4 regions of the Streptomyces sediminimaris genome follow, and region 3 is predicted to be linked to each of the others. Evidence: riboswitches for the same ligand, from Rfam matches in the RefSeq annotation. Region 3 holds a riboswitch; each other region holds the start of a gene.

Region 1 (4,204 bases), 6.3 Mb from region 3:
CGGTCCTGGCAGGCGGCGGCCTCGCGCTCGCCGAGAGCGCCGGCGGCACCGCCGAGGCCGCCACGCGGACGGACAACGCCGCCAAGGTCCCCTTCCACGGTGTCCACCAGGCCGGCATCCTCACCCCCGCCCCCGCGGCCGCGTGCTTCGTCTCCTTCGACGTCATCGCCGAGGACCGCGAGGAACTGGCGGAGCTGCTGAAGACGATCACCCGCCGGGCCCGTTTCCTCACCTCCGGTGGCACCCCGACCGACCTCGGCGTCGGCGCCCCGCCCTCCGACAACGGCATCCTCGGCCCGGTCGTCCCCGCCGACGGCCTCACCGTCACGGTCGGGGTGGGCGCCTCCCTGTTCGACGACCGCTACGGCCTCGCCAAGGCCCGGCCCCGACGCCTGACGGCGATGCGGACCTTCCCCAACGACCATCTCGACGCGGCCGAGTGCCACGGCGACCTGTCCCTGCAGATCTGCGCCCACCGCCGGGACACCGTCCTGCACGCCCTGCGCGACATCGCCCGCCACACGCGCGGCGCCATGCAGATCAAGTGGCGCATCGACGGCTTCCAGAACGCCCCGCGGCCCACCGGTGCCCCGCGCAACCTGCTCGGTTTCAAGGACGGCATCGCCAACCCGGACGTCACCTCGACCCGCGAGACCAACCGCCTGATCTGGGTCGGCGACGGCGACGGCGAGCCCGCCTGGGCCACCGGCGGCAGCTACCAGGTGATCCGCGTCATCCGCATGCTGGTGGAGTTCTGGGACCGGGTCTCGCTCACCGAGCAGGAGAAGATGTTCGGCCGCCGCAAGGACACCGGCGCTCCGCTCGACGGCGCCAAGGAGACCGACACCCCCCACTACGCCAAGGACCCGCACGGCACGGTGATCCCGCTGGACTCCCACATCCGGATGGCGAACCCGCGCACCGCCGCCACCGACAACTCCCGCATCCTGCGCCGCGGCTACAACTACGACCGCGGCGTCGACGCCGTCGGCGACCTCGACATGGGCCTGGTCTTCTGCTGCTACCAGCAGGACGTGGTACGGCAGTTCGAAGCCGTCCAGACCCGGCTGATCGACGAGCCCCTCGTCGACTACATCTCGCCCACCGGCGGCGGCTACTTCTTCGCCCTGCCCGGGGTACGCGACAACAGGGACTGGTTCGGCCGCGCACTGCTCGCGACCTGAGTCCACCCACCCGGCCCACCGCCGAGTGCCGAGCGCTCACGCGCCCCCGTCCCGGGGGTCGGCCTCCGCAGTGCTCCGCCGGGGCCGGCCCCGGCGGAGCACTGCGGCACCGGAGTCTCGCGCGAGACCGCCAGGACGTACGGGCAGGACGTACGAAGCCTGCGTGCCTCGCCGTCGCCACGCGGCTCCATCTGAGCCGGTGCACAAGGGGAGGGCCGAGGCCCTGCGAGGCGGCTCATGGCCGCGGGTCGGCCGGAAGGCCGTCGCCGCTCAACCGCTCCCGCTGACGCAGTGCTTGAGCAGGGCGGCGGTGATCGGGTCGATGATCCGGTAGCGCACCACCCGCCCGTCCTTCTCGCCCGCAACGACACCGGCGGCGCGCAGCAGCCGCAGGGCCTGGGAAACGGCGGGGTCGTTCATTCCGGTCGCGATGGCCAGGTCCGAGACAGCGAGCGGACCCGTCTGGCGCAGGGCCATCAGCAGGGCGAGGCGTCCGGGGTCGGAGAGCAGGGAGAACCGTTCGGCCCAGGCGCGGACGTGGCCGGGCTCGCCGATGGCGGCGACGGCGTCGCAGACCCGGTGGCCGTCGATGGCGCGGCGGTCTGCGCGTTCGGCGGGGACGAGATGCATGGGGACATCCTCGCAGGTGGCGGTGTGATCTTGGATACCTGCGCAGCCATGCAGGTATGCAGGCGTGCGGAGACACCCGTACGGTGGGCGGGCCGTGGTGTTCGGGAAGACCGGTGACAGCCCTTCGTGGTTCGGGGGGTTCAGGCCGGAGCGGCCCTCGCCACTGTGATCGGGGAGTTTGCGTCCCAGTTGTGCACGGTCACTGTCCGCCTCGGGGCGGACGGGAAGGCCGGGACGAGAACGCGCGCACCCGTAAGCCAGGAGACCGGCCACGGCACTTCACGAAGTGATCCACGAGGTGCTGGAGCGTGACCGCATGACCCTGCCCAACGGGCCCGACGTGCCCACTGTCTTCCGCTGGCGGCGCGAGGACACCGTCCGTACCGCCGGACTTCTGGCCGTGATCGCCGCCCTGCACGTGCTGGCGTTCGGCATCCTGTTCCTGCTCGTCGTGCCGGGCCACTACGAGGTCGGCTCCAAGGCGTTCGGGATCGGCCTCGGGGTGACCGCGTACACGCTCGGCATGCGGCACGCGTTCGACGCCGATCACATCGCCGCGATCGACAACACCACCCGCAAGCTGATGGCCGACGGCAAGCGGCCGGTGTCGGTCGGGTTCTGGTTCGCGCTCGGTCACTCCAGCGTGGTGGTGGTCCTGGCCGCCCTGGTGGCGGGAGGCGCGCAGCTCGCCGGCGCACTGCTGAACCACGACTCCCGCACCCACCAGACGCTCGGTGTCGTCGGCGCGACCGTCTCCGGGACCTTCCTCTACCTCATCGCCGCGCTCAACCTGGTGGCCCTCGCCGGCATCCTGCGGGTCTTCCGCGCGATGCGTTCCGGCACGTACGACGAGGCGGCTCTCGAACAGCACCTGGACTCGCGGGGGTTCATGAACCGCGTCCTGGGCCGCTTCACCACGTCGATCACCCGCCCCGGGCAGATGTTCCCACTGGGCTTCCTGTTCGGTGTCGGCTTCGACACCGCCACCGAGGTCACCCTGATGGTGATGGCGGGCAGCGGTGCCGCGGCGGGGCTGCCGTGGTACGCGATCGTGTGCCTGCCGCTGTTGTTCGCCGCGGGGATGAGCCTGTTCGACACCCTGGACGGGACGTTCATGAACTTCGCCTACCAGTGGGCGTTCTCCAACCCGGTGCGCAAGGTGTTCTACAACCTCGCCATCACCGGTCTGTCCATCGCGGTCGCCTTCCTGATCGGCACCGTCGAGCTGGTCGGGGTGCTGCACGAGAAGCTCGGTCTGCGCGACGCGGTGACCGGCTGGATCGCGGGCCTGGACCTGGACAACGTCGGTTACCTCATCGTGGGTCTGTTCGTCATCGTGTGGGCGGCGGCGCTGGCCTACTGGCGGCTGGCCAAGGTGGAACAGAGGTGGGCGGCCCGCCTGGCCGAGGGCGGCTGACACCCGCTCCGTCCGGGCGCCTGCTGCACGCGCGGGCGGGGAGGGGACCGCGGCCGCCGCACGGCCGGATCCGCCAACAGGGCGGGTCCTGCTGCCGGTTCGGCGGTGCTGGAGAGATTCCAGGGCGGAACCCGTCCGTCAACTGACGGACGCTCGGGCGCAACCTTCCGGTGTTCTGGCGTGTCCACGTAGTGTGCTGACGATATGCAGAACATGGCGGACAGCGGCGGCCGCCGCTGTCGCGACCGCCGCTCTGGCGGTCGCGACCCCGGCCGCGCACGCCGCCGGAACGACGCTCGTCCTGGACGCCCAGGAGAACTACTACCTCCCCACCGAGGGTGAGGGCCCGAACCTGGGCCTCGCGATCACCGCCTCGGGCGGGGACGCCCATGACGTCTCGGTCGCGGTCGACGCGTCGTCCCTCGCCGGGAAGGCGACGATGGAGGTCACGGGGGACTGCGTGAGCACCGGCACCCTGAAGGTGAGGTGCGACGTGGGCCCGCTGTCGGGCAAGGAGTCGATCGACCCGTTCTTCCTGAAGCCCACCGCGGCCGCCAAGGCGGGCGACACCGGTGCCATCACCTACACCGCCACCGCCTCCGACGCGCCGACCGTGACCAAGAAGACGGACGTCCTGGTCGGCGGCCCGAAGCTCGTCACCCGGCCCTACCCGGCGCTGAAGGGCATCGCGCCCGGCGCCGTCTTCGAGCGCACCCCGGCCTTCGCCAACACCGGCACCGCCCCCGCCGACAAGGGCGTCATGCTGCTGGTGCAGGACTCCGACGGCGTCTCCCTCGCCCGCGACCACTCCAACTGCCACTACTCGGACCGGCCCGACCTCGGCGCCTGGTGCCGGTTCGACACCCCGGTCGCGCCCGGCGCGGCCTACAAGACGGACGCGCCGCTGCGCTACACCGCCTCCAAGGACACGATGTACGGCTACGACAGCTACGTCGTGTGGCCGGTCGGCGGC
Region 2 (4,204 bases), 3.6 Mb from region 3:
ACGGGTCCGCTGCCAGGCCGGCAGCGGGCCGTTGCGCTCGGCGAGGTCGGCGGAGGTCTCGTAGGCGGCGAGCATGACGCGTTCGGCGATGCGGGTGGAGAGGGCCTGCGCCTCGGGGGAGTCGAAGGGCAGCCGCAGCTTGAAGAAGACGTCCTGCAGGCCCATCACGCCGAGTCCGACGGGACGCCAGCGCGCGTTGGACCGGCCCGCCTGCTCGGTGGGGTAGTAGTTGATGTCGACCACGCGGTCCAGGAAGGTGACGGCCGTGCGGACGGTCTCGTCCAGGCGCTCCCAGTCCAGGTCACCGCCCTGCACGAAGGCGCCCAGGTTCACCGAGCCGAGGTTGCAGACCGCCGTCTCGCCGTCGTCGGTGACCTCCAGGATCTCCGTGCAGAGGTTGGAGGAGTGCACGACGCGGCCCGGCTCGGCGGTCTGGTTGGCGGTGCGGTTCGCGGCGTCCTTGAAGGTCATCCAGCCGTTGCCGGTCTGGGCGAGCGTACGCATCATGCGGCCGTAGAGCTCGCGGGCCGGGACGGTTCTGCGCGCCAGGCCCGCGGCCTCCGCCGCGCGGTACGCGGCGTCGAACTCCTCGCCCCACAGGTCGACCAGTTCGGGCGCGTCCGCCGGGGAGAACAGCGACCACCGCGCGTCGGCGTCCACCCGGCGCATGAACTCGTCCGGGATCCAGTGGGCGAGGTTGAGGTTGTGCGTACGGCGGGCCTCCTCACCGGTGTTGTCGCGCAGCTCCAGGAACTCCTCGATGTCCGAGTGCCAGGTCTCCAGGTAGACCGCGGCCGCGCCCTTGCGCCGGCCGCCCTGGTTCACGGCCGCGACCGAGGCGTCCAGGGTCTTCAGGAACGGGACGATGCCGTTGGAGTGCCCGTTGGTGCCGCGGATCAGCGAACCCCGGGCGCGGATGCGGGAGTACGACAGGCCGATGCCGCCGGCGTGCTTCGAGAGGCGGGCGACCTGGTGGTAGCGGTCATAGATGGAGTCCAGCTCGTCGCGGGGGGAGTCCAGGAGGTAGCAGGACGACATCTGGGGGTGGCGCGTACCGGAGTTGAACAGCGTGGGGGAGGAGGGAAGGTAGTCGAGGCGGCTCATCAGGCGGTAGAGGGCGGCGACCTCGCCGACCGAGCGCGCGGTGTCGTCCTCGGCGAGACCGGCGGCGACGCGCAGCATGAAGTGCTGGGGCGTCTCGATGACCTTGCGGGTGATCGGGTGCCGCAGCAGGTAGCGGCTGTGGAGGGTGCGCAGGCCGAAGTAGCCGAAGCGGTCGTCGGCGCCGGTGTCGACGAGGGCGTCGAGCCGCCCCGCGTGGAGCCGGACGAACTCGGCCGTGCGGTCGGCGATGAGCCCCTCGCGGTGGCCGACCGCGACCGATTCGGTGAAGCACGTCACGCCCTGCGAGGCGGCCTCCGCGGTGATGCCGGCCGTCAGCAGGCGCGCGGCCAGCCGCGAGTAGGCGGGGTCCTCCGAGATGAGGCCGGCGGCCGCCTCCGTGGCCAGCTCGCGCAGTTGTGTCCCGTCCGCCCCCGCCGAACGTCCGCGCAGCGCCGCGGCGGCGACCCGGCCGGCGTCGGCGCCGGGGAGGTCGCCGGTCAGTTCGGTCAGGGTCCGCAGCAGTGCGGCCCCGGGACCGTCCTCGGCGGACGACGGCGTGGACGGTGTCGCTGAGGCCGGTTCGGCTGGCGCGATGCTCACGTGGGGCTCTCCCTCGCTCGGCACGGGGGCCTTGCGGAGGGCAGGGGGCAGCCACGAGCGCACGACGGCGCCGCGTCCACCGGCCCACTCCACGAGGCCCGGACGTCGAAGCACCCGGACCACGGCGGCCGGGCGCGCTGTCGGCAGGTCCTCGGACTGACGCCCATGGGTGCGGACACGCATGGGTACACCGTTGCGGGACAGTTCCGGATTCGCACCGGATTCCCCTGCGGCGACAGCGAGCATGAGCATACATCTTGTGCCCGGTCTGAGAAGCACCCCCATATGTTGTGTCGTGTGGGTGTGTCGCCGTGATTTCGGAGCGTGTCAGAACGTCAACTGATAGGTGAGCAGCCGGAGGTCCGCCACGCCCGGCAGCGGGTTCCAGTCGCGCTCGGGAACACGGGCGAAGCCCGCGCGCTCGTAGATGCGGTGGGCGGCGAGCATGGCGCGCTGGGTCGACAGGACGACACCGGTGCAGCCGTCCACGGCCCGGGACCGGTCGACACAGGCGCGCACGAGGGCCTCCCCGGCGCCCCGGCCGCGAGCCGCCGGGGCGACCGCGAGCATGCGTATCTCGGCCTCCCCGGGCCGGGCGATGTCGGCCATGGGGCCGCCCGAGGGCACGAGGGTGACCCCGCCGAGCAGCTGCCCGTCCGCCTCCGCCACCAGCACCCGCGCGGCGGCCGCCCGCCCGGCCACGTCCTTCAGCTCGGCCAGGTACCGGCCGCCGCTGTCGAAGGCGAGCAGCCCGTCCCGGAGGTAGGCCTCGGCGGTGATCCCGCCCAGGATCTCGTAGTCGGCGGGTCCTGCCCGCCGGATCACCACGTCCATGCACCGAGTGTGGCGGACGAGTACGACAACGGGCCGCCGGAATGCTCCGGCGGCCCGTTCGGTCACGACGGCTCCGGCGTGACGGCTCCCGCGTTCCCGACCTCACGGGTCAATACACCTAGCGCGACTCCGCCGCCGTCGCGGGCGGCAGTTCCACCTGCACGCCCGGGTCGCCGGCGTCCACGGTGTAGTCGTCCGCCGCGGTCTCGTCGACACCCTCCGGGGCCTTCACGGCCTTCAGGACGAAGGTCAGGACCACCGTGACCACCGCGTTCATGACGAACGCGGTCAGGCCGATGTAGCCGATCTGGCCGAGCCCGGGGATCTCCTTCGCCGAGCCGCCGAAGTGCGCGTGCGTCGGCGAGGCGACGCCGTACGCGGCGACGGTGCCGTAGACCATGCCGACCGCCCAGCCGCCGAGCAGCGCCCAGCGGTGGAACCAGCGGGTGAACAGACCGCCGACCAGGGCCGGGAAGGTCTGCAGGATCCAGATGCCGCCCAGCAGCTGGAAGTTGATGGCGACCGTCTTGTCCATGGTGAGGACGAAGGCCAGCGCGCCGACCTTCACCAGCAGCGACACGATCTTGGAGACCTGGGCCTCCTGCTTCGGCGTGGCGTCCGGTTTGATGAAGTCCCGGTAGATGTTGCGGGTGAAGAGGTTCGCGGCCGCGATCGACATGATCGCCGCCGGCACCAGCGCACCGATGCCGATGGCCGCGAAGGCCACCCCCGTGAACCAGTCCGGGAACATGTTCTCGAACAGCTGCGGGATCGCCAGCTGCCCGTTGGTGACCTTGACCCCGGCCGCGATCGCCATGAAGCCCAGCAGCGCCAGCAGACCCAGCATCAGGGAGTACAGCGGCAGGATCGTGGTGTTGCGGCGGATCACCTCACGGCTGCGCGAGGAGAGCGTCGCGGTGATCGAGTGCGGGTACATGAACAGCGCGAGCGCGGAGCCCAGCGCCAGGGTGGCGTACGCCCACTGGCCCGTCCCCGGGGGTACGAGAGCGCCGCGCGGCTTGCCGGTCGCCGGGTTGGTCTGCGTGAACGCCGCGCTCGCCTTCGCGAAGATGTCGTCGAAGCCGCCGAGCTTGATCGGGATGTAGATGATCGCCACGGCGATGACGATGTAGATCAGCGCGTCCTTCACGAACGCGATCAGCGCGGGGGCCCGCAGGCCCGAGGAGTAGGTGTACGCCGCGAGCACACCGAAGGCGATCAGCAGCGGCAGGTCCTTCACGAACCCGTTGGTGCTGTCGCCGCCGCCGACGCCCATCACGTCCAGCACGGCCTGGATGCCGACGAGTTGGAGGGCGATGTACGGCATGGTGGCGAGGATGCCGGTGATCGCGACGGCCAGCGACAGGCTCTTCGAGCCGAAGCGGCCGCGCACGAAGTCCGAGGTCGTGACGTATCCGTGCCGGTGGGAGACCGACCACAGGCGGGGCAGGAAGGTGAAGATCAGCGGGTAGACCAGGATGGTGTACGGCACCGCGAAGAAGCCGGCCGCGCCCGCCGCGTAGATCGCCGCGGGCACGGCGACGAACGTGTACGCCGTGTACAGGTCGCCGCCGAGCAGGAACCAGGTGACCCAGGTGCCGAACGACCGGCCGCCCAGGCCCCATTCGTCGAGCGAGTGCTCGTTCTCGGCCTTGCGCCAGCGCGC
Region 3 (4,204 bases):
GGTTCGTCTACGTCAAGGCGACCGAGTCCACCACCTACCGCAACCCGTACTTCACCCGGCAGTACAACGGCGCCCGGCACGCCGGCATCATCCGCGGGGCGTACCACTTCGCGCTGCCGGACAGGTCGTCCGGCAGGGCCCAGGCGGCGTACTTCGTCCGCCACGGGGGCCGGTGGCGCGCGGACGGCCGGACCCTGCCCCCGGCCCTCGACATCGAATACAACCCCTACAGCTCCAGGCACCGGTGCTACGGCCTGAGCAAGGCGGGCATGGTCCGCTGGATCCGCTCCTTCAGCGACGAGGTGAAGCGGCGCACCGGGCGCCGGCCGGTGATCTACACGACCGCCCGCTGGTGGAACACGTGCACCGGCCGCAGCCGCGCGTTCGCCCATGACCACGCGCTGTGGCTGGCAGGACGCCGCCCGTCGGGGCCGGGAGCACTGCCCGCCGGCTGGAAGTACTGGACCTTCTGGCAGTACGGCAGCAAGGGCGGCCTGCCGGGTGACGAGGATCTCTTCAACGGCTCCCGGGCCCAGCTGAAGAGGTTCGCCCGGGGCCACTAGCCGAGCGGCGCCCGGGGATCCGGGGGCCGCCGGACCGAGGCGGAACGGCGGCCCCCTCATCAGGTCACCTCGAAGCCCTGCTCAGTTCATCTTCCGTTCACTCAGGTTTCCTACGGTCAAGCGACCGATGACTTCGAACGATTGCCTGGGTAAATGGAAAACTTCTCGCTGATCCTCGCGATTGTGGTGGTCACCGCACTCGCGTTCGATTTCACGAACGGTTTTCACGACACCGCCAACGCGATGGCCACCACCATCTCCACCGGCGCGCTCAAGCCCAAGATCGCGGTGGCCATGTCCGCCGTGCTGAATCTTGTGGGCGCCTTCCTCTCCGTCGAGGTCGCCAAGACGATCTCCTCGGGTCTCATCGACGAGAACGGCATCCGTCCCGAGGTCATCTTCGCCGCGCTGGTCGGCGCGATCCTCTGGAACCTGGTGACCTGGCTGGTGGGCCTGCCCTCCAGCTCCTCGCACGCCCTCATGGGCGGCCTCATCGGCGCCGCGGTCGCCACCGCGGGCACCGGCGCCGTCCACGCCGGCGTGCTCGTCACCAAGGTGATCATCCCGGCGGTCGCCGCCCCGCTGGTCGCGGGCATCGCCGCCGCGGTCGCCGCCCGGTTCACCTACGCCGCCGGCCGCGGCAACGCCGACACCCGGGCCGCCAGGAAGGGCTACCGCGCGGGCCAGATCGCCTCCGCCGCCCTGGTCTCGCTCGCCCACGGCACCGGCGACGCGCAGAAGACCATGGGCATCGTCACCCTCGCCCTGGTCACCGGCGGCGTCCTCGCCCCCGGCTCCAACCCTCCCACCTGGGTCATCCTCTCCGCGGGCCTCGCCATGGCGCTCGGCACCTACATCGGCGGCTGGCGCATCATCCGCACCATGGGCAAGGGCCTGACCGACCTCCAGCCGCAGCAGGGCTTCGTCGCCCAGACCAGCGCGGCGACCGTGCTCCTGGCCTCCTCCCACCTCGGCTTCTCGCTCTCCACCACGCACGCCGTCACCGGCTCGGTGATGGGCGCGGGCCTGGGCCGCAAGGGCGGCGTGGTGCGGTGGTCCACCGCGGGCCGGATGTCCCTCGCCTGGGTGCTGACCCTGCCGGCCGCCGCGCTCGTCGGCGCGGGCGCCGAGAAGGTGACTGAACTCGGCGACGCGGGCACGGCCGTCATCGCCGTCTTCCTGGTCGCCGCGAGCGCCGGGATCTGGCTGCTCTCCCGCCGCCAGGTCGTCAACGCCGCGAACGTCAACGACGTCGACGAGCCGGCCGGTGTGGTCACCACGGCCATCGCCGCCGTCACCCCGCCCCCGCCCGGCACGGTGGCCGAGGAGCTCGCGTCCACGACCGCGGCCCCGGCCCCGGTCCCCGCCGCCGATCCGGCGACCCCGCCGGCCGCGACCGTCTGAGCCGGCGCACCCGGCACGAAGGAAGAGAAGCAGCATGAAGATCGACTGGGCGGCTCTGGGCTCCGTCTTCGGCGTCAGCCTCGCGGTCACCGTGGGCCTGGTGGTCCTGTTCACCCTCGGCATCAAGGGCCTCTCGCGCCGCGAACGGGCCGCGGCCGAGGGCAACTCGGCGGCCCTCGCGGTCACCGGCGCGTACGTGTGCTTCGCGGCGTGCCTGACGGCGGTGGCGTACGGCATCTACCTGATCACGGCGAAGGGCTGAGGCCCGGGCCGACGACCGACGCGCGTGGTGCCGGGACGGTGGTCCGTCCCGGCACCACGCGTTCGCGTGACCGCCGCGACCCCGCGTGTGTGGTCCTCCGCACACTCTCCCGTCGCAGGTCAACGGCGAGTTGACGGCCCTTCCGGCCCCGTGGTGGACTGCCGGGGCCATGTACGGCGGCACGGGAGGAAGCCGGTGTGAGTCCGGCGCGGTCCCGCCACTGTCACCGGGGTAGGTAGCCCCGGGAGCCAGGAACTCCCACCGCCGGTCTCGTCGAACCAGGGCGCGGACACCCTGAGTGAGGACATATCGCCATGCCCGGCTGCCTGTTGAGACTCCACACCCGAGGTCTGCCCGCCCCCACGGCCGGCTGAGCCGATGCGTGCCGGTCGCGTCTTCGCGTACGGCGCCGCCGCCGGACTCCTCGGTGACCGTCTCCTCGGCGATCCGCGCCGCGGGCACCCGGTCGCCGTCTTCGGGCGTGCCGCGGCCGCCGTGGAGCGGGTGCTGTGGCGGGACCACCGCGGGTGGGGCGCGCTGCACACCACCGTGTGCGCCTCAGGTGCCGTGGCGCTCGGTGCCGTGGCGCAGTCGTGCCTGCGTCCTTCCCGCACCGCCTCTCTCGCGCTGACCGCCGCCGCCACCTGGGCCGTGGTCGGCGGGACGTCCCTCGCGCGCGAAGCCCGGGGCATCGGGCGGGCCCTGGAGGCCGGGGACCTGGCCGCCGCACGGGCGCGGCTGCCGCGTCTGTGCGGGCGGGATCCGCAGGCGCTCGACGCCGGCGGGATCGCCCGGGCCGTCGTCGAGTCCGTCGCGGAGAACACGTCCGACGCGGTGGTGGGGGCGCTGGTGTGGGGCGCGGTCGGCGGGGTGCCGGGGCTGCTGGGGTTCCGGGCGGTCAACACGCTCGACGCCATGGTGGGGCACAGATCGCCCAGGTACCTGCGCTACGGATGGGCCTCGGCGCGGCTGGACGACGTCGCCGGGTGGCCCGGGGCACGGCTGACCGCCGCGCTGGCGGCGGTCGCGGGGGGCGATCCCCGCGGGGCCGTGCGCGCCTGGCGCGCCGACGCGGGCAGGCATCCCAGCCCCAACGCCGGGCCCGTGGAGGCGTCCTTCGCGGGCGCTCTCGGGGTACGGCTCGGTGGGACGTTGTCGTACGGGGGGCGCGTCGAGCACCGCCCGGTGCTGAACGGGGAGGGGCGAGCCGTGGAGACCGGGGACATCGAGCGGGCCGTCCGGCTGTCCGGCCGGGTCGGGTGGCTGGCCCTGGGGGTCAGCGCGGCCGGGGGGCTGCTGCGGGCACGGGCGGCAGGGCGCCCGGCGCGGGCGCCGGAGCGTGCGTCGTGAACGGCGGTGGGCTGCTCGTCGCCGGCACCACCTCCGACGCCGGCAAGAGTGTCGTGACCGCCGGGATCTGCCGCTGGCTGGTGCGGCAGGGCGTCAAGGTCGCGCCCTTCAAGGCGCAGAACATGTCGCTGAACTCCTTCGTGACGCGCGAGGGCGCCGAGATCGGGCGGGCGCAGGCCATGCAGGCGCAGGCGTGCCGGATCGAGCCGACCGCGCTCATGAACCCGGTGCTGCTCAAGCCCGGCGGTGAGCGGAGCAGCCAGGTGGTGCTGCTGGGCAGGCCGGTGGGCGAGCTCAGTGCGCGCGGATACCACGGCGGGCGGCAGCAGCGGCTGCTCGGCACCGTTCTCGACTGCCTCGCCGAGTTGCGGGGCACGTATGACGCGGTGATCTGTGAAGGGGCCGGCAGCCCCGCCGAAATCAATCTGCGACGGACCGACATCGTCAACATGGGGATCGCGCGCGGCGCGCGGCTCCCGGTGCTCGTGGTCGGCGACATCGACCGCGGCGGCGTCTTCGCGTCCTTCTTCGGGACCGTCGCGCTGCTCTCGCCCGAGGACCAGGAGCTCGTCGCCGGGTTCCTCGTCAACAAGTTCCGGGGCGACGTGAGCCTGCTGGAGCCCGG
Region 4 (4,204 bases), 640 kb from region 3:
CCCGCCGATGAACAGCTGTCCGTGTTCCACGAGCTCGGTCATGGCCGAATGCCTCCCCGGAGCTGACTCTGACGGTGCATCAGATACCGGAACTGATACCAGTTCCCCTCGGAGGAGTCCACAGGGCGGCGAAAGGTGACCCAGGCTCCCATTGGAACTGGTTCTAGTTATAGTGACGGGAACGCGGCGACAGGGGAACCCATGGCACAGGTCACCGACCACGGCGGAGGCGTACGGTCCGTCCGGGTACCCATCCCGGACAACCCCCTCGGGCACACGCTCGTGTACGTCGTCGACACCGACCGCGGCCCGGTCCTGGTCGACACCGGATGGGACGACCCGGCCTCCTGGGAGACCCTCGCGGACGGAATGGCCGCCTGCGGCACGTCCGTCGGCGAGATCCACGGCGTGGTGATCACCCACCACCACCCCGACCACCACGGCCTGTCCGGCAGGGTCCGCGAGGCGTCCGGCGCCTGGATCGCCATGCACGCCGCGGACACCGCGATCGTGCGGCGCACCCGCGGCACCCGGCCCGGCCGCTGGTTCTCCTACATGGCCGCAAAGCTCACCGCCGCCGGCGCCCCCGAGGAGCACGTCGCGCCCCTGCGCGACGCCGCCCCCCGCACCACCCTTCCGGGCTTCTCCCCCGCCCTGCCCGACCGCGAGATCGTCCCCGGCGAACTCCTCGACCTCCCGGGCAGGCGCCTGCGCGCGATCTGGACGCCGGGCCACACCCCCGGCCACGTCTGCCTGCACCTGGAGGAGGAGCATCCGGCTCGACTGCCCGGCCACGGACGGCTGTTCTCCGGCGACCACCTGCTTCCCGGGATCACCCCCCACATCGGCCTCTACGAGGACCCCGACGACGACGGGGGCGCCCCCGTGCGAGCGAAGCCGAGCGTGGGTAACGTCACCGACCCCCTCGGCGACTACCTCGACTCCCTCGAACGCGTCGGCCGGCTCGCCCCCTCGGAGGTGCTCCCCGCCCACCAGCACGTCTTCTCCGACGCGGCGGCCCGGGTACGGGAGTTGCTCGCACACCACGAGGACCGGCTCACCGGCCTGCACGCCCTGCTGGCCGAACCGCTCACCCCCTGGCAGCTGGCCGAGCGCATGGAGTGGAACCGGCCCTGGAGCCAGATCCCGTACGGATCGCGGAACATCGCGGTCTCGGAGGCCGAGGCACACCTGCGGCGCCTGGTGAAGCTGGGCCGGGCGGAAGCGGTGGCGGGGAGCGATCCGGTGGCGTACGCGGCGGTGTGATCCACTCGCCGCACGGGAGCGCGCACTGATACCCCATGACCATGGACCCTTTGCACCGGCTTCTCGCCGAACGCGCCTGCGAACACCTGATCCTCGACTTCGTCCACCGCCTCGACCTGGGCGAACCCGCCTCGGTTGCCGAGCTGTTCACCGTGGACGGGGTGTGGGAGTGGCCGCCGCCGGGTGACGGGCGCCGGTCCGTGGGACGGGCGGCGCTGCGGGAGTACTTCGGCGCGCGGCCCGCTGACCGGCTCTCGCGCCGGATCATGTCCAACATCCGGGTCACGGTGACGTCCGAGGACACCGCCGAGGCCACCTCCTGCTTCACGACGTACCGCGTCGACGGCTGGTCGGGCGGCATGGTGCCGGCCGGCCCGCCGACCCAGGTGGGCCACTACGAGGACGTCCTGCGCCGCGTCGACGGCCGGTGGCTGCTCGCCTCCCGGACCCTGCGCCTGCCCTTCGGCGGCCCCACCCCGCGCGAGGGGCGCGGCGTCCTCGACGCCGTCCGCACCGACCGCGCCCCCTTCATCCCCTTCCCCGACGGCACCCTGCCGCCGCTGTCCCAGGGCGTGCGCAGCGGCCCGTTGCTGTTCACCTCCGGACAGGGCCCGCTGGACCCGGCGACCGGCGACATGCCGGCCGGCTTCACCGCGCAGGCGCGGCAGGTGCTCGCCAACGTCGAGGCCGTCGTCGCGGCGGCGGGCGGGGACCGCCGCTCGATCGCCCGCTGCACCTGCTATCTGGCCGACCGGTCCGCTTTCGGTGACTTCAACCGCGTCTACGCGGACTTCTTCGCGGACTGCACACCGCTTCCGGCGCGGACGACGGTGGTGGTGCGGCCGGTGCGCGAGGGGGTGCTGGTGGAGGTGGACGCCGTGGCCGTGCTGGGGTGACGGGGCCCACCCCCGGCCGCCGCCGGGGCCGTTCCTACGGCCCGGTACAGTAGCCGGGTCGTCATCACACCCGTACGGGGGGAAGCCGGTGCAATTCCGGCGCTGACCCGCAACCGTGAACCGTCCGCCGAGGGCGGTCAGCCGGACTGCCCCGTACGGTCGTGACCGGCTCACGTGTGCCGGCAGTCCGCCGGCGCACGGCACCGTCGAGGCATACGGAGCCGAGCCGCCCGGGGTGTCCCGTGCTGCCCGCTCCCGCAGGGAGAGGCACCCGCCGATCATGAACGTCGTCCGCCGCAGCGCAGCTGCCCTGGCAGCCATAGCCGTGATCGGCGCCGCCGCGCCGGCCGTCGCCGCGTCCCCTTCGCCGTCGCCGTCGGCCGCGCTGCCCGACGGCCTCTACGGCACCACCGACCCGAAGTACGACGGCGTCTGGCGCCAGTCGCTGGCGCTGCTCGCGCAGGACGCGGTGGGCGTGCGGCCGGCGCCGAAGGCCGTGGACTGGCTGGTGGGGCAGCAGTGCGCGAACGGGGCGTTCGCGCCGTTCCGCGCGGACGCCGCCCACGCCTGCGACGCCAAGGCGATGGTCGACACCAACAGCACGGCCGCCGCCGTCCAGGCCCTCGCGGCGCTCGGCGGCCACGGCGCCACCACCGGCAAGGCGGTCGCCTGGCTGAGGACCGCGCAGAACGAGGACGGCGGCTGGGGCTACGCGCCGGGCGGTCCGAGCGACGCCAACTCCACCGCCGTCGTCATCGGCGCGCTCGCCGCCGCGGGCGAGCAGCCCGCGCGGGTCACCAAGGGCGGCAAGTCCCCCTACGACGCCCTGCTGACGTTCGCCCTGCCCTGCGGCGGCCAGGACGCGGGCGCCTTCGCCTTCCAGCCGGACAAGAAGGGCGGGCTCGCCGCCAACGCGGACGCGACCGCCGCGGCCGTGGTGGGCGCGCTCGGCAAGGGGCTGACCGGGGCGGCCGTCAAGCCGTCCGGCACCGCCACGGCGTGCCGGGACGCCCACGATCCCGGGCAGGCGGCGCGCAACGGCGCCGCGTACCTCACCAGGGCCCTGGCGAAGGACCACCACCTGACCACGGCGCTGCCCGGCGCCAAGCCCCAGCCCGACTACGGCAACACCGCCGACGCCGTCCTCGCCCTCGCGACCGCCGGCCAGGGCGACCGGGCGGCCGGCGCCGTGCGCTGGCTGGAGGCGAACGCCGGGCCGTGGGCGAAGCAGGCCGGACCGGCCGCGTACGCGGAACTGATCCTCGCCGCCCGGGCGTACGGGGCCGACGTGCACGACTTCGGCGGGCGGGACCTGGTGCGGCTGCTGAACGCGACGGGTCCGCAGCCGGCCTCCTCCGCCGCCCCGGCCGCGTCCTCCGGCAGGAAGGCGGCCTCGGCCTCCGACTCCGACTCCGGCTTCCGATTCACCGTCTGGTGGGTCCTCGGCGGGCTCCTCCTCGTCGCCATCGGCGCCGGCGCCGGCTTCCTGTTCTGCCGCCGCGGCAAGAGGTGACGGCCGTGATCCGCCGCTGCGCCGTCCTGTTCACCGCGTTGCTGCTGGCACTGGCCGCCAGCGGTCAGGCCCACGCCACCGGTTACCGCTACTGGTCCTTCTGGGACCACGCCGCCGGGCACTGGACCTACGCCACCCAGGGCCCCGCCACCGCCCGCCCCTCGGACGGCGACGTCCAGGGCTTCCGCTTCTCGGTCAGCGAGGACTCGGGCGACGCGTCGAAGCCGCGCGGGACGACGTCGTTCCGGGAGATCTGCGCGCGGACCCCGGCCCGGGAGGGCGAGAAGCGCGTGGCGCTCGTCCTCGACTTCGGCACGGCGGCGGACGCCCCGTCCGGTGAGACGCCCCCGGCGGGGCGTACGGCCTGCGCGCGAGTGCCCGCCGGCGCCACGACGGCCGACGCCCTGGCCTCGGTGGCGAAGCCGCTGCGCTACGACACCAACGCCCTGCTGTGCGCGATCGCCGGGTATCCGCGCAAGGGGTGCGGGGAGCAGGTCGGCGGCGGGAGCGAGCCGGCGGCCGCCCCCGC

Evidence for each region. Region 3 has a riboswitch for cobalamin ahead of ACJ9NR_RS09360 (cobalamin biosynthesis protein). Riboswitches for the same ligand answer to the same signal wherever they lie in the genome.
Region 1: another riboswitch for cobalamin. It lies ahead of nicT (Nickel transporter NicT); the one in region 3 lies ahead of ACJ9NR_RS09360 (cobalamin biosynthesis protein).
Region 2: another riboswitch for cobalamin. It lies ahead of ACJ9NR_RS26250 (ribonucleoside-diphosphate reductase subunit alpha); the one in region 3 lies ahead of ACJ9NR_RS09360 (cobalamin biosynthesis protein).
Region 4: another riboswitch for cobalamin. It lies ahead of ACJ9NR_RS12415 (SCO2321 family membrane protein); the one in region 3 lies ahead of ACJ9NR_RS09360 (cobalamin biosynthesis protein).

What each region holds. Positions count from the first base shown of each region.
Region 1 is NZ_JBJWOT010000001.1:8,259,815-8,264,018, forward strand. Features, by position in the region: gene efeB (iron uptake transporter deferrochelatase/peroxidase subunit) at 1-1,184, shown strand, start outside; gene ACJ9NR_RS37650 (ArsR/SmtB family transcription factor) at 1,455-1,814, opposite strand; cobalamin riboswitch at 1,893-2,102, shown strand; gene nicT (Nickel transporter NicT) at 2,131-3,231, shown strand; gene ACJ9NR_RS37660 (hypothetical protein) at 3,425-4,204, shown strand, end outside.
Region 2 is NZ_JBJWOT010000001.1:5,629,255-5,633,458, forward strand. Features, by position in the region: gene ACJ9NR_RS26250 (ribonucleoside-diphosphate reductase subunit alpha) at 1-1,704, opposite strand, end outside; cobalamin riboswitch at 1,830-1,956, opposite strand; gene ACJ9NR_RS26255 (GNAT family N-acetyltransferase) at 2,032-2,538, opposite strand; gene mctP (monocarboxylate uptake permease MctP) at 2,657-4,204, opposite strand, start outside.
Region 3 is NZ_JBJWOT010000001.1:2,005,223-2,009,426, forward strand. Features, by position in the region: gene ACJ9NR_RS09345 (lysozyme) at 1-563, shown strand, start outside; gene ACJ9NR_RS09350 (inorganic phosphate transporter) at 717-1,967, shown strand; gene ACJ9NR_RS09355 (hypothetical protein) at 2,002-2,229, shown strand; cobalamin riboswitch at 2,367-2,506, shown strand; gene ACJ9NR_RS09360 (cobalamin biosynthesis protein) at 2,608-3,579, shown strand; gene ACJ9NR_RS09365 (cobyric acid synthase) at 3,576-4,204, shown strand, end outside.
Region 4 is NZ_JBJWOT010000001.1:2,649,007-2,653,210, forward strand. Features, by position in the region: gene ACJ9NR_RS12395 (aldehyde dehydrogenase) at 1-42, opposite strand, end outside; gene ACJ9NR_RS12400 (Strvi_7410 family MBL fold metallo-hydrolase) at 202-1,266, shown strand; partial or broken gene ACJ9NR_RS12405 (nuclear transport factor 2 family protein) at 1,308-1,754, shown strand; gene ACJ9NR_RS12410 (RidA family protein) at 1,827-2,162, shown strand; cobalamin riboswitch at 2,193-2,322, shown strand; gene ACJ9NR_RS12415 (SCO2321 family membrane protein) at 2,443-3,675, shown strand; gene ACJ9NR_RS12420 (SCO2322 family protein) at 3,681-4,204, shown strand, end outside.